DNA from 2 places in the Pseudomonas sp. gcc21 genome. Region 1 is predicted to be linked to the other one. Evidence: predicted binding sites of a transcription regulator. Region 1 holds the regulator's gene; the other holds the start of a gene.

Evidence for each region. The regulator LexA, encoded in region 1, represses DNA repair genes until DNA is damaged. The targets are predictions, from matches to a motif close to CTGTNTNNNNANACAG.
Region 2: imuA (translesion DNA synthesis-associated protein ImuA) is a predicted target of LexA. The motif match lies at 3,272-3,287, and genes of this name have one in related genera.

The regions. Positions count from the first base shown of each region.
Region 1 covers NZ_CP051625.1:1,296,236-1,303,686, reverse strand. Annotated here, with positions in the region: gene fadA (acetyl-CoA C-acyltransferase FadA) at 1-148, shown strand, start outside; gene HG264_RS06200 (DUF1653 domain-containing protein) at 217-435, shown strand; gene topA (type I DNA topoisomerase) at 537-3,164, shown strand; gene HG264_RS06190 (DUF6586 family protein) at 3,167-3,676, shown strand; gene HG264_RS06185 (hypothetical protein) at 3,797-4,030, shown strand; gene sulA (SOS-induced cell division inhibitor SulA) at 4,055-4,558, opposite strand; gene lexA (transcriptional repressor LexA) at 4,588-5,196, opposite strand; gene HG264_RS06170 (TetR/AcrR family transcriptional regulator) at 5,402-6,085, shown strand; gene HG264_RS06165 (L,D-transpeptidase) at 6,142-6,627, shown strand; gene nagZ (beta-N-acetylhexosaminidase) at 6,703-7,451, shown strand, end outside.
Region 2 covers NZ_CP051625.1:3,838,501-3,845,951, forward strand. Annotated here, with positions in the region: gene kdsA (3-deoxy-8-phosphooctulonate synthase) at 1-539, shown strand, start outside; gene eno (phosphopyruvate hydratase) at 597-1,886, shown strand; gene ftsB (cell division protein FtsB) at 2,043-2,315, shown strand; gene ispD (2-C-methyl-D-erythritol 4-phosphate cytidylyltransferase) at 2,316-3,017, shown strand; gene imuA (translesion DNA synthesis-associated protein ImuA) at 3,369-3,986, shown strand; gene HG264_RS17845 (DNA polymerase Y family protein) at 3,996-5,411, shown strand; gene HG264_RS17850 (error-prone DNA polymerase) at 5,408-7,451, shown strand, end outside.

The sequences.
Region 1 (7,451 bases):
TGCTCTGGGTCACCCGTTCGGCTGTTCCGGTACGCGTATCTGTGGCAGCCTGCTCAATGTCATGAAAGAGCAGGGCGGTACCATCGGTATCGCGACCATGTGCATCGGCCTCGGCCAAGGCATCACCACGGTCTTCGAACGCGTCTGAAGCCAGGTGGGTCAAACAAGCCGGGGCTTTGCCCCGGCTTTTTTATTAGAGCAACAGGAGTGTGCAGGATGAAGATCATTCTCGGCCGGTATCGCCACTATAAAGGTAGCGATTATCAGGTCATCGGTCTGGCACAGCATTCCGAGACCGGCGAGCAGCTGGTCGTGTATCGCACCTTGTACGGAAACTATGATCTTTGGGTCAGACCGCTAAGCATGTTTGTTGAACAGGTTCAGGTGGACGACGTGGCTATCCCACGCTTTACCTTTATCAGCGAAGACGTGTAGGCTCTGGCCCTCCAGCGGGCTGGCCGGGTTTCCCGGCCATGCCGGTTATTCTTTGCCCGCGTTGGGCAATTCAGATGATTGAGTTAGGAATACGATTACCCATGGGAAAAGCACTGGTCATTGTGGAGTCTCCGGCCAAGGCCAAGACGATCAACAAGTACCTTGGCAACGACTTCATTGTGAAGTCGAGTATTGGCCATATTCGGGACCTGCCAACCAGTGGCAGCAGCAAGACCGAGAGCAAACCAAAGGGTAAGAAAGCCGCCTCCGCTCCGGAGCTGGACAAGGAAACCAAGGCGCGCATGCAGCTGGTCAAGCGCATGGGCGTCGACCCGGAAAACGGCTGGAAAGCACATTACGAAATTCTTCCCGGCAAGGAAAAGGTGGTCGACGAGCTCCGCCGTCTGGCCCGGGACGCTGACGCGATCTATCTCGCGACGGATTTGGACCGTGAAGGGGAAGCCATCGCCTGGCACCTGCGCGAGTCCATCGGCGGCGATGATGCCCGTTATAAGCGCGTGGTCTTCAACGAAATCACCAAGAAGGCCATTCAGGAGGCCTTCGCCACGCCTGGTGAGCTGGATATCAATCGCGTCAATGCCCAGCAGGCGCGCCGCTTTCTCGACCGCGTCGTCGGTTATATGGTTTCGCCGTTGTTATGGCAGAAAATTGCCCGTGGCTTGTCCGCTGGACGCGTACAGTCCGTCGCGGTGAAGCTGATCGTTGATCGTGAGCGTGAAATCCGCGCATTCATTCCCGAGGAGTTCTGGGAAATCCATGCGCTGCTGGATTCGCCCAAGGCGGAGGCCGTGCGCTTCGAAGTGGTCCGTGAGAAGGGCGAAGCATTCCGTCCGCTCAATAAGGAGCAGGCCGACACCGCGCTGGGTAAATTGCAGGGCGCCGAGTATCGCGTTGCCAAGCGCGAAGACAAGCCGACCAGCACGCGCCCCAATGCGCCCTTTATAACTTCGACCCTGCAGCAGGCAGCCAGCACGCGTCTGGGTTTCAGCGTGAAGAAGACCATGATGATGGCCCAGCGACTTTATGAAGCGGGTTACATCACTTACATGCGTACCGACTCTACGAATCTGTCAGCCGACGCCATCGCCATGGCGCGTGACTTCATAGAGAAGAATTACGGCGACAAGTATCTGCCGGAAAAGCCCAATCTCTACAGCAGCAAGGAAGGCGCCCAGGAAGCCCACGAGGCGATACGTCCCTCCGATGTCAAGACCAAGACGTCTGATCTGAAAAGCATGGAGCGCGACGCTGAGCGTCTGTACGAGCTGATCTGGCGTCAGTTTGTTGCCTGCCAGATGCCGCCGGCGCGTTATCTGTCTACCAGTATTACGGTCAAAGCCGGTGATTTTGATCTGCGCGCCAAGGGTCGCATTCTGCAATTCGACGGTTACACCCGGGTTATGCCGCCCCAGGGCAAGGGCGGCGAGGATGAAGTGCTGCCGGATCTGCAGATGGATAACGCCCTCAAACTCAACAAGCTGGAGCCCAAGCAGCATTTCACCAAACCACCGGCGCGCTACGCCGAAGCGAGCCTGGTCAAGGAGCTGGAGAAGCGCGGAATTGGTCGGCCATCGACCTATGCCTCAATCATTTCCACGATCCAGGAGCGTGGGTACGTCGAGCTGAACAACCGCCGTTTCTACGCTGAGAAAATGGGCGATATCGTGACCGAGCGGTTGAGCGAAAGCTTTCCCAATCTGATGGATTATGGCTTTACAGCGCGTATGGAGGAGTCGCTTGACGACGTTGCCCAGGGTGACGTGCCATGGAAACGGGTCCTCGACGACTTCTATTCCGATTTCAAACAGAGGCTCGGCGCTGCAGCTGCGGCTGACGAAGGCAAGGGCATGCGCGCCAATCTGCCTACGCCAACCGACATCGCCTGCACCAATTGTGGCAGGCCGATGATGATTCGTACCGCCTCGACCGGCGTGTTTCTGGGGTGCTCCGGTTACGCCTTGCCGCCGAAAGAACGCTGCAAGGAGACGGTCAATCTGGTGCCTGGTAACGAAGTTGCCGCTGACGACGAAGAGGGCGAATCGCGGATTCTGCGCGCCAAGCACCGTTGCCCTATCTGCTCTACAGCGATGGACAGTTATCTGGTTGATGAAACCCGCAAACTTCACGTATGCGGTAATAACCCTGATTGCACCGGGTTTGAAGTCGAGGAAGGCCACTTCAAAATCAAGGGCTACGATGGCCCGGTTATCGAATGCGACAAATGTGGCAGTGAAATGCAGCTGAAGACCGGCCGTTTCGGCAAGTATTTCGGCTGTACCAACGCTGACTGCAAGAACACGCGCAAGCTGCTGAGAAGTGGCGAGGCAGCGCCGCCGAAAATGGACCCGGTGCCCATGCCGGAACTGAAGTGCGAAAAGGTAGACGACGTCTATATCCTGCGTGACGGTGCGTCGGGGCTCTTCCTGGCTGCCAGCAAATTTCCCAAGAACAGGGAGACGCGCGCACCCTTGGTCAAGGAGTTGTTGCCGCACAAGTCGGAGATCGATCCCAAGTATCACTTTTTGATGGACGCGCCGGTTGCTGACCCGGAAGGCAATCCGACGGTTGTACGTTACAGCCGCAAGACGAAAGAGCAGTATGTGCAGAGTGAGGTCGACGGGAAGCCCACCGGATGGCGCGCATTCCACGGCGACAAGGGCTGGACGATCGAAGACGGACGGACCAAGGCCAAGCGCAAAGAGGCTTGAACATGGCTAACGAAGTCTACACCCGAACCAATCAGGCATTGTTTTTCGCACGTAAGGCACTGGATGCGTGGCGAGAAGCGGAGGGCTCCCAGGCGCTGGACGCCCGGAGCCAGGCGCTTTATCACCGGGAGCATGCGCTTTTTCACCTGTATCGTACGGTACTGGCCATCGTCCACGAGGTAGCTGATCGTTACCGTTGGCCGCTCATGGACGTGCGTACAGTGGAACAGGCGCTGGACGGGGAGGCGGCAAGGTGTTTTCCCGGGCCTGAGCTGGCTGAGCTGAGCGAGTTGGGTTGTGAGAGAGAAACCTGGCTGGGACGGTTGCTCGCCGGTTGGCTAGCCCTGCACGCGCCACCGGTGCAGGCCGCCACTAAGCCGCAGAACGACGGGCTGATAGCAAGCAGTGCGGCGAGTGCTCGCGCCGAGTGGTCACTGGATGATGCGGATGACGCCATCGGTGCGCTGAATGAGCTGATCAGCCGCTACCGTGACGGAATGGTGGAATATTGATTTTCGCCAGCCAGCCAGCCTCGCTCCTCGCGGGTTGCTGTCAAGCCTGAGTGGGCGTTACGCGGAGCCGGTCTGCTGCGTCTGTGGTACACTGCGCGCCAGTAGCCAGGAGACCAGAACATGCCTTCACCCTTTCTCGAAATAGTTGAGCTCCCCAACGGTAAGGTCGCGCTGCGACGCTCCGATGAGGACGGTGAGCCTTTGCTGGTCATCGAGTTCTCGCCCGACGCGAAGGATTTTCTGCAGGGCCATTACATTGAAGTCGCCAAGGCAATGATCAGCGCCGGCATGCAGGTGGCGGGGCAGGTGATGGAAGAAGACGATACCATCCCGGAGGATCGGGTCCTGCACTGATCTGTTATTGCCTGACAGTGCGACTCAGGCGGCTCGGGCTGCATCGAGCCGCACGTTCAGGCTGCGGCAGTTCCCTTTGCGAGCGGCGCCTTCCAGCATCTTGGCCTCACGCGCCCCTGCTGCCAACCAGCTGACCACCGTGTGACTGTTACCCAGCGCTAGAATCTCGCAGCAGAACGTCAGGCAATCCATGCTGCGCTTCGGGCGGACGATCAAAATCTGGCTCGGGTCCAGCCCGGCCGAGCGTAACCAGGTATGGCTCAGGTTTTCCGGTGGGTCGATCAAGGTCAGCCAGCGCGGCGTTCTTGTCTGGCTCAGATCGCGCAGAACCGGTGCGAGCCATTGCATGCACTGCCGCGGAGAACCATTCAGGCAGATCTCACTGAACCCTGTATCTTCATTGCTTTCGGCAACTTCGGTGGCCGCCTGCTGTTTCATCAGCCCCAGTGGTGCCCTGTAGCGGGACGCGAGCAGGGCATTCCTGATGAGATCAGACTGTTCGAGACGCGTTTCCTGGAAGTACGGCATGGTCAGCTCCTGGCGTAAACGGCAAATGGTCAGCGGCGTATAACGCCGACGCTCAACCCTTCAATAGTCAGTTCCTGCTCGGCAAGATCGATATCTATTGGCGCGAAGTCCGGGTTTTCGGCAATCAGTGAAACCTTGCGGCCTTTTTTCATGAAGCGTTTGACGGTGACTTCATCGTCTATGCGTGCAACGACTATCTGGCCATTGCGTGCTTCAGTGGTTCTATGCACGGCCAGCAGATCGCCATCGAAAATACCGATATCTTTCATGCTCATGCCTTTTACCTTGAGCAGGTAATCAGCCCTGGGATGGAAAAAATCAGGGTCGACCCGGCAATGATCTTCGATGTTCTCGACTGCCAGAATCGGGGCCCCCGCAGCAACCTGGCCGATAACCGGTAGGCGATCCTCTGCAGCATTTAGCGTATCGGCAGGTAAGCGTATCCCGCGCGATGCTCCGGGTATCATCTCGATAGCCCCCTTGCGAGCAAGCGCGCGTAAATGGTCCTCGGCAGCGTTTGGTGATTTGAAGCCGATTTCCCGGGCGATATCCGCACGCGTAGGCGGGTATCCGTGGGCATCCATATAATCCTTTATAAAGGAAAGAATCTGCTGCTGCCGTGCGGTGAGCTTTTGCATTTGGGTTGTGCCTGTTTTTTTATACAGTAGCTGTGATTATATACAGTTGATCTGTCAGTACAAGCTTGCCTGGCTCCAAATACTTGCGCCTCGCACGCAGATTGGTTAGAACCATACCTGCCAAGAGGCTCGTATGCGCTGAGCTTGACAGTCAGACCGTTTGAAACGTATGTTTCAAACACACGTTGGCGTACTTGGAATCCAGATGGCCCATTCTGATACCGTTCAAAGAATTCTCGATGCTGCTGAGCGGTCCTTTGCCGAAAAAGGATTTGCAGAAACATCCTTACGACTGATCACCAGTAAGGCAGGGGTGAACCTGGCGGCAGTGAATTATCACTTCGGTTCGAAGAAGGCGCTCATACAGGCGGTGTTCGTGCGGTTCCTCGATCCGTTCGTCTCAAGCCTGGAGCGGGAGCTGGACCGCCGGCAGGAGGCCGCAGAGGACGATGACCCCAGCCTGGAAGAGCTGCTTGAGATGCTGGTGCGTCAGGTGCTGACGGTCAAACCCCGAAGCGGTAATGACCTGTCGATTTTCATGCGCTTGCTGGGCTTGGCTTTCAGCCAAAGCCAGGGCCATCTGCGCAAGTATCTGGGGGAAGTATACGGCAAGGTATTCCAGCGCTATATGGTGTTGGTATACCGGGCCGCGCCGCAACTGCCGCCCGATGAGCTATTCTGGCGAGTGCATTTCATGCTCGGAAGTGCCGCATTTACCATGTCCAGTATGAAGGCGCTCCGGGCGATCGCTGAAGACGAGTTCGGCGTTCACCATAGCGTGGACCGTGTACTCAGGCTGATGGTCCCGTTCCTTGCTGCCGGCATGCGTGCCGACGGGAGTGCGATGGCGCGAGCTGTCGTTCCAGAGGCGCGTCTGGAATCGGTCTGATGGGCTTACCTCTGATGCTCTGATCCGTTATCGTGTGCACTTTCGCAGGGGCGCGCATGCAGCTGGATCTGATTCATATATCGATTTCTTCTCAGCAGCTAACCGGATACGCATCCGGTCGGCTGCTTTGCACGTTCCCCATCTCCACCGCCGTCAATGGGCCTGGCGAACGCAATGGCAGCGGTTGCACGCCGCGCGGTCTGCACCGTGTACGTGCGCGTATCGGCGCAGGCGAGCCCCAGGGCGCGGTGTTTATCGGCAGGCGTACCACCGGCGAGATCTGGACGGCCGAACTGGCCAGGCAGCATCCTCAGCGAGACTGGATTCTTTCACGAATTCTCTGGCTGTGCGGCGAGCGCCCCGGCTTCAACCGTGGCGGTAGCTGCGACTCCCAGCGACGCTACATCTATCTTCACGGCACCGGCGATGATCAACCTATGGGCGTACCCTTGTCCCACGGCTGCATCCGTCTGCGCAATAGCGACATTATCGAGCTTTTCGACATGACGCCGGTCGGTTGCAAGGTCCAGATTGAAGAATAAGTCCCCGCAGCGTTCATGCCGCTGCCATCACCCCTTAGCTAGGCAGGAGTAATAGGTTTGAATCAAGGTTCCCTGATGCTGGACGTCGCAGGTACGTGGCTCACTGCGGCCGACCGCGACATACTCAGACAGCCGGAAGTCGGCGGCATCATACTTTTTGCCCGCAATACCGAATCGCCAATGCAGGTGCGCGAACTGGTCAGAGCCATCCGTGCGGTGCGTCCGGATATGATTATTGCCATCGATCAGGAAGGCGGACGGGTGCAACGTCTGCGCAATGGCGTACTGCGACTCCCTGCGCTGGGTGACGTGGCGGCGCTACCAGCAGAACAAGCCGAACAGGCAGCCACTGCCGCGGCCTGGGTGATGGCCACAGAGATGCTCGCGTGCGGCATCGATATCAGTTTTGCTCCGGTGCTGGATCTTGATTATGGCCGCAGTGCCGTCATCGGTAACCGCTCACTGGGTGGTGATCCGCAGCAAGTGACCCGGTTGGCCGCGTCCTACATTCAAGGTCTGAAGCACGCCGGCATGGCTGCGACGGGCAAGCATTTCCCCGGCCATGGCTGGGCCGAGGCAGACTCTCATTTTGCTCTGCCGGTTGATGAACGCTCAGAAGAGGACATTCGCGCGTCGGATCTCAAGCCCTTCGCAGCGTTAGCCTCCCGACTTGACGGAATCATGCCCGCTCACGTCGTCTATCCCGCTGTAGATGAGCTGCCAGCCGGTTTTTCTCGGCGCTGGCTGCAAGACATCCTGCGCGCCGAGATGGCTTTTGAAGGAGTCATTTTCAGTGATGACCTGACCATGGCTGGTGCCCACGC
Region 2 (7,451 bases), 1.4 Mb from region 1:
CACCCGTGGCTGAGGTCTGCGACATCATCCAGTTGCCGGCTTTCCTCTCCCGACAAACTGATTTGGTAGTGGCGATGGCAGAGACCAAGGCCGTTATCAACATCAAGAAGGCGCAGTTTCTTGCTCCGGCAGAAATGAAGCACATCCTTACCAAATGTGAGGAAGCCGGTAACGATCGCTTGATTCTGTGCGAGCGTGGCTCCAGCTTCGGTTACAACAATCTGGTCGTGGATATGCTCGGCTTCGGCATCATGAAACAGATGGGCTATCCGGTGTTCTTCGACGTGACCCACGCCTTGCAGATGCCAGGCGGGCGCAGTGATTCAGCCGGCGGCCGGCGTGGTCAGGTTACCGATCTGGCCAAGGCCGGCATGAGCCAAGGGCTGGCCGGCCTGTTTCTGGAAGCGCATCCGGATCCCGACAATGCCAAGTGCGATGGCCCTTGCGCCCTGCGCCTGGACAAGCTCGAACCTTTCCTTTCGCAACTCAAACAGCTTGATGATCTGGTCAAAAGCTTTGCGGTACTGGAGACCGCTTGAACTTGTCGCGTAGTAGCTGATCTATTCTCGGACGATTAAATGGAGCACGTAGCAAACATGGCGAAAATCATTGATATCAAGGGTCGTGAAGTTCTGGATTCGCGCGGCAATCCGACCGTTGAAGCAGACGTCATCCTTGACGGAAACATCATCGGCAGCGCCTGTGCACCCTCTGGTGCCTCGACAGGTTCCCGTGAAGCACTGGAACTGCGTGATGGCGATAAGAGCCGTTATCTGGGCAAGGGCGTGCTCAAGGCAGTTGCCAATATCAATGGCCCCATCCGTGAATTGCTGGTCGGTCGTGATGTAGAAGATCAAGCGGGTCTGGACCGCGCCATGATCGACCTAGATGGAACCGAGAACAAGGCCAATCTGGGCGCTAACGCGATCCTCGCCGTATCCCTCGCTGCAGCCAAGGCGGCCGCGCAGTCCAAGGGTGTGCCCTTGTATGCGCATATCGCCGACCTGAACGGAACACCTGGCCAATACAGCATGCCGGTACCCATGATGAACATCATCAACGGTGGCGAGCACGCTGATAACAATGTGGACATTCAGGAGTTCATGGTCCAGCCGGTTGGCGCCAAGACCTTTGCTGATGCCCTGCGTATGGGTGCCGAGATTTTCCATCACCTCAAGGCTGTTCTGAAGGCGCGCGGCCTGAGCACGTCGGTCGGTGATGAGGGCGGTTTTGCACCGAACCTGAGCTCCAACGAAGACGCGCTTGGCGCAATCGCCGAGGCGGTGGCGAATGCCGGATATACGCTGGGTGATGACGTGACCCTGGCGCTGGATTGCGCCTCGAGCGAATTCTACAAGGACGGCAAATACGATCTGGCTGGTGAAGGCCAGGTGTTTGATGCCGCTGGTTTTGCTGATTATCTGGCAGGCCTCTCCGAGCGTTATCCCATCATCTCCATCGAAGACGGTATGGATGAGTCCGATTGGGACGGCTGGCAAGTCCTGACCGACAAGATCGGCGCCAAGGTTCAGCTGGTCGGTGACGATCTGTTCGTTACCAATACCAAGATCCTCAAGGAAGGGATCGACAAGAGCATCGGTAACTCGATCCTCATCAAGTTCAATCAGATCGGATCGCTGACCGAAACGCTGGAAGCCATTCAGATGGCCAAGGCTGCCGGTTACACCGCCGTCATCTCTCACCGTAGCGGCGAGACTGAAGACCACACCATTGCCGACCTGGCAGTGGGTACCGCCGCAGGCCAGATCAAGACCGGTTCGCTGTGCCGTTCGGACCGCGTTTCCAAGTACAACCAGTTGCTGCGTATTGAAGAGCAGCTGGACGGTTCTGCTCCGTATAAGGGCCGTGCCGAGTTTCGTGGCTGATCGCTGATTATTGACGAAACCTGACAGGCGCTGGCATTGTTCAGCGCCTTGTCGTTTCTGGCTCTGGTTCACGAAGCGGGGACTGGTGCAGGTGCTGGCCGGTTGATAGGCTGGCAAGCGGTGCGGATAGGTAACGCCATTGGAGGCGATAAACACGTGAAGTGGCTCTGGGTAATTGCACTGGTAATACTGGCTGGCCTGCAATATCGCTTGTGGGTAGGCGAGGGCAGTCTGGCGCATGTGACTCAGCTCAGCCAACAGATCGCCGAGCAGAAGCGTGAAAACGAACAGCTGCTGGAGCGCAACCGCGTACTGACCGCTGAGGTAATCGAACTCAAACAAGGTCTGGAAACTATCGAAGAACGCGCCAGGAAGGAGCTTGGCATGATCCGCGATGGCGAGACGCTATATCAGCTGAGTTCGGAATAAATGAATGTTTTACCCTTCTGGGTAGTCATCCCTGCCGCCGGTATCGGCTCGCGCATGCAGGCGGACCGTCCCAAGCAATATCTCCCCCTGGCTGGTCGCAGCCTTATTGAACATACCCTTGACTGCTTCCTGAACCACCCCAGCCTGCAGGGTCTCGTCGTCTGCCTGGCTGAAAAAGACCCTTACTGGGCTGGTCTTTCATGTGCGCGCAACGCACGGATTTCTACCGCTCCAGGCGGGCGTGAACGGGCGGATTCAGTTCTCAATGGTCTGGATGCGCTGCTTGGGCAAGGTGCGAAACCCGGAGACTGGGTGCTGGTGCATGATGCGGCGCGTCCCAATCTGGCCGCGAGTGATCTGCACAGATTACTGGAAACGCTTGCCGATGATCCTGTCGGTGGACTGTTGGCGGTCCCGGTGCGCGATACCCTCAAACAAGCTGGCGCAGATCGCAGAGTCACCGCAACCCCGGACCGCAGTATGTTCTGGCAGGCGTACACGCCACAGATGTTCCGACTCGAAACCTTGCACAAGGCATTGTCTGGCGCGCTCGCGGCTGGCGTCGCCATCACTGATGAGGCATCAGCCATGGAATGGGCAGGTCATGCGCCACTTCTGGTCGAAGGGCGTGCTGACAACATCAAGGTTACTCGTCCCGAAGATCTGGATTGGCTTGCCGGAAGCATGTCCGGCGCCGATTGATCAAGCCAGGTTTTCAAGCGCTTCGGGGCCGGGCCCCGACGACAATGGTTCGTCACAACTCGCGCGTTGATAGACAGATACATTGCTCAGGCGTACGAACACATCCAGCTAACCACGGGTTGAAGCTCGTGAACGCGTGGCAGCTCTACCGCGCACTGTCCCAAAGCCCTCATCCATTTATCAGTGATCAGTAATCCTGGCCGCTCATCTAGTTGTGATTTTTCAGATTGACCCGCTGTCGCCGCCTGAATAAGCTGTATATCTATACAGTAAACGGGTGGCCTGTATGCATCGCAGTATTTCTTTTTTCACTCTTGGCGTTCCGCCTGACCACGTGTTCAGGAGAGTGTGATGGGCGCGGTTGTAGCTCTGGACAGGTTGCTGGATCAGCGCCGGATATGGAAAGGCCGGCAGACCAGCACGCAGCGTATCGGCTATCCAACCGGTAATGCCGGGCTGGATGCGCTGTTGCCCTCAGGCGGCTGGCCCCTGGCTGCGTTAAGTGAAATCCTCTTTCAGGCCGAGGGAAGCGGTGAGTTGAGGCTGATATGGCCCACCCTGGCGCGATTGACCCAGGCAGGGGAAAAAGTGGTGCTTGTGGCGCCACCCCATGTGCCTTTTGCGCCGGCATGGCACGCCGCGGGAATAAATCTTCGCCATCTGATGCTCGTCAATGCGCAGGGCGCCGAAGCGCTTTGGGCAGCTGAGCAGTGCCTGCGATCAGGATGCAACGGGGCAGTGCTGTGCTGGCCGCAGCGTGCAGATGATCGCTCCATGCGGCGCTTACAAGTGGCTGCTGAAACAGGGCAAACCCTTGCCTTCGCTTACCGCCCGGCCGAAGAAGCGGTCAATCCTTCCCCCGCGGCGCTGCGTCTGTTGCTAGAGTCAGGATCCAGCCAATTACGTGTTCTCAAGTGCCGTGGCGGTATCGCGCCAGCGACTCCGCTTCCCTTCGCCGCGTTGCAGTGAGTAGTCATTATGCGCTGGGCTTGTATTCTCCTGCCGCAACTGGCGTTGGACGCCGTTCTCCGGACGCGCGACGACCCTGAAGCGCCGCTGGTATTGTTGAGCGGCCCGGCCCAGCGCCGCGTACTGCAAGCCATGAATCCAGCCGCACGAGCGCTTGGCTTGCGTCCTGGTCAGTCTTTGACCGCAGCCCAGGCCATTACTACCGCGTTTGCCTCAGCGGAATATGATCCGGCCGAGATTGAACGCTGGCATCAATTTCTTGCCGCCTGGGCCTATCGCTTCAGTTCGCATGTGAGTCTGCATTACCCGCGCGCTGTGTTATTGGAGGTGCAATCCAGTTACAGCCTGTTTGGTCCCTGGCCGCGTTTCGAGTCCCTGCTGAGAAAGGAATTGACTGAACTGGGCTTTCAGCACCGTATCGTGGTGGCGCCCAATGCGGCTGCGGCGAGGGCCTTGGTCAATTGCCATGATGGCCTCGCTGTGGACGAACAAGAACTACGAAAGATACTGGGCCGGTTACCGGTCGATCGTCTCGGCTTGGAACGCAGCGCTGCCGTCGCCTTCTCGCGCATGGGTATACGCAATCTGGAACAGATTCTGCGCTTGCCCCGGGACAGTATCGCGCGGCGCTTCAGCAAGGATGTACTCATACATATCGATACCCTGCTGGGCGCGCGACACCTTGCGCTGGAATGTTATGCACCGCCGGATTTTTTCGACAGCCGTATCGAATTGAATTTCGAGGTGGAATCGCATCAGGCATTGTTATTCCCCCTGCGTCGCCTGACCTCCGATCTGGCTGCCTATCTGGCAGGCCGGGACAGCGGGGTGCAGCGTTTCACCCTGCACCTGGAGCACCGTGATCGAGAGGACACACTGCTGCCTATCGGGCTGTTGAACACCGAACGTGAAGCCTCCATGTTGTTCGAACTGGCACGCGGCCGACTGGAGCAGTTGCAGTTACCTGAGCCTGTTCTCTCGCTGCGGCTGATTGCGCGGGATCTTCCCGTATTTGTACCCGAGCACCGCGAGCTGTTTTCCGAGCGGGCGCATCAATCGCTTCCCTGGGAACAGCTGCGCGAACGCCTGCGCGCCCGGCTTGGGGATGACGCCGTAACCGGATTGCACATACAGGCTGATCACCGACCGGAACGGGCATGGCAAGCCAGCAACGAGGCTGCTGAATTGGTTGGGCAACCAAGTCAGCGGCTGCGTCCTGCCTGGCTGTTGAGCGAACCGGTGGCCACAGAGTTCGCTGGATGCCAGATTCTGGCAGGGCCTGAACGCATCGAGTCCGGTTGGTGGGATGGCGGAGATATCCGCAGGGATTATTACCTGCTCAGAACTCAATCCGGCCAACTGGCCTGGGCCTATCGGCGGGTGGGCGATTCCGGGCCCTTGATGCTGCATGGATGGTTCGCATGACCGGTTATGCCGAACTGCATTGCCTGTCCAATTTCAGCTTCCAGCGTGGCGCCTCCAGCGCCCTGGAATTGTTTGAACGTGCCCGGGGGCATGGCTATCGCGCATTGGCCATTACCGATGAATGCACACTGGCGGGCATCGTCCGCGCCTGGCAGGCCGCACGGCAAACTGGCGTCCCGCTCATAGTCGGCAGTGAAATGCAGGTCGAGGCCGGTCTCAAGCTGGTTCTATTGGCGGAAAATCTGCTTGGATACCAGAACCTCTGCCGGCTTGTAACGGTTGCCCGAAGGCGCGCGCCCAAAGGCGAATACAGACTGGAACGAAGTGATTTTGATGAATCACTAACCGGTCTGCTGGCGCTTTGGATACCCGAACAGCAAGCGACCCCTGACATCGGATACTGGCTCAAACAGCATTTTCCCGATCGGTTGTGGCTGGCTGTTGAACTGCATCGTGGGCCGGATGATGCCAGGCGGCTGGATCAGTTGCTGGGGCTTGCCGCGTCTCTGGAGATTCCTGCCGTGGCATCAGGCGATGTGCATATGCATGCCCGCGGCCGTCGCGCATTGCAGGACACCATGACCGCCATCCGTCATCACTGCACGGTAGCCGAAGCCGGGCAGCATCTGTTTCCCAATGGCGAGCGACACCTGCGTCCTCAACCCATGTTGTCCGAGCTGTATCCCGATGAGTTGTTAGCCGAAACCCTGCGTATTGCCGAGCGTTGTACCTTCGATCTTGGTCAGCTGCGTTATCAATATCCGCGTGAGTTGGTTCCGGAGGGCCAGACCGCAGCCACTTGGCTGCGCATCTTGACCGAGGAGGGCATGCGCTGGCGTTGGCCTGAAGGTGCGCCGGATAAAGTACTGCAGCAGATCGAGGCAGAGCTCGACCTGATCACTGAGATGCACTACGAGAGTTATTTCCTGACAGTGCACGACATCGTCCGTTTCGCCCGTAGTCGCCATATTCTTTGTCAGGGCCGCGGCTCGGCTGCCAACTCGGCCGTGTGTTTCGCGCTGGGCATTACCGAAATCGATCCGGCCCGGATGAACATGTTGTTCGAGCGGTTCATCTCCAAGGAACGTAACGAACCGCCGGATATCGATGTGGATTTCGAGCACGACCGGCGTGAAGAGGTCATCCAGTACGTCTTCAACCGCTATGGCCGCCGCCGCGCTGCGCTGACTGCTGTAGCCTCCAGTTATCGCGGGGCCGGGGCGATCCGGGATGTGGCCAAGGCGCTGGGCCTGCCACCCGATCAGATAAGTGCTCTGGCTGATTGTTGTGGCAAATGGAGCAGCAAGGTGCCCTCCGAAGAGCGGCTGCGTGAGGCAGGCTTTGATCCAACTAATCCTGTGCTACAGCGGGTATTGACCCTGACCGGCGAGCTTGTCGGCTTTCCGCGGCATCTGTCCCAGCATCCAGGCGGATTCGTCATCTCCGAACAGCCTTTGGAAACCCTGGTGCCGGTTGAAAACGCCGCCATGGATGACCGTACCATCATTCAGTGGGACAAGGACGATCTGGATGCGGTGGGTCTGCTCAAGGTGGATATTCTGGCCCTGGGTATGCTCAGTGCGCTGCGCAGGACCTTCGATCTGCTGCGCCTGCATCGTGGACGGGATCTGACTTTGGCGACCATTCCCGCTGAAGATTCTGCTACCTACGAGATGATCAGTCGGGCGGATACTGTTGGCGTTTTCCAGATCGAATCGCGGGCACAGATGGCCATGCTGCCGCGACTCAAACCCAGAACCTTTTACGATCTGGTCATCGAAGTGGCGATTGTTCGGCCCGGCCCGATTGTCGGCGATATGGTGCATCCCTATTTGCGCCGGCGAAACGGCGAGGAGCCGGTGACGTATCCATCTGAAGCCCTGCGTCAGGTATTCGAGCGCACCCTTGGCGTGCCGCTGTTTCAGGAGCAGGTGATGGAGCTGGCAATCGTAGCGGCGGGTTACACCCCCGGCGAGGCAGACCAGCTGCGCCGTTCCATGGCCGCCTGGAAACGCCTCGGGGGTCTGGAACCTCATCAGA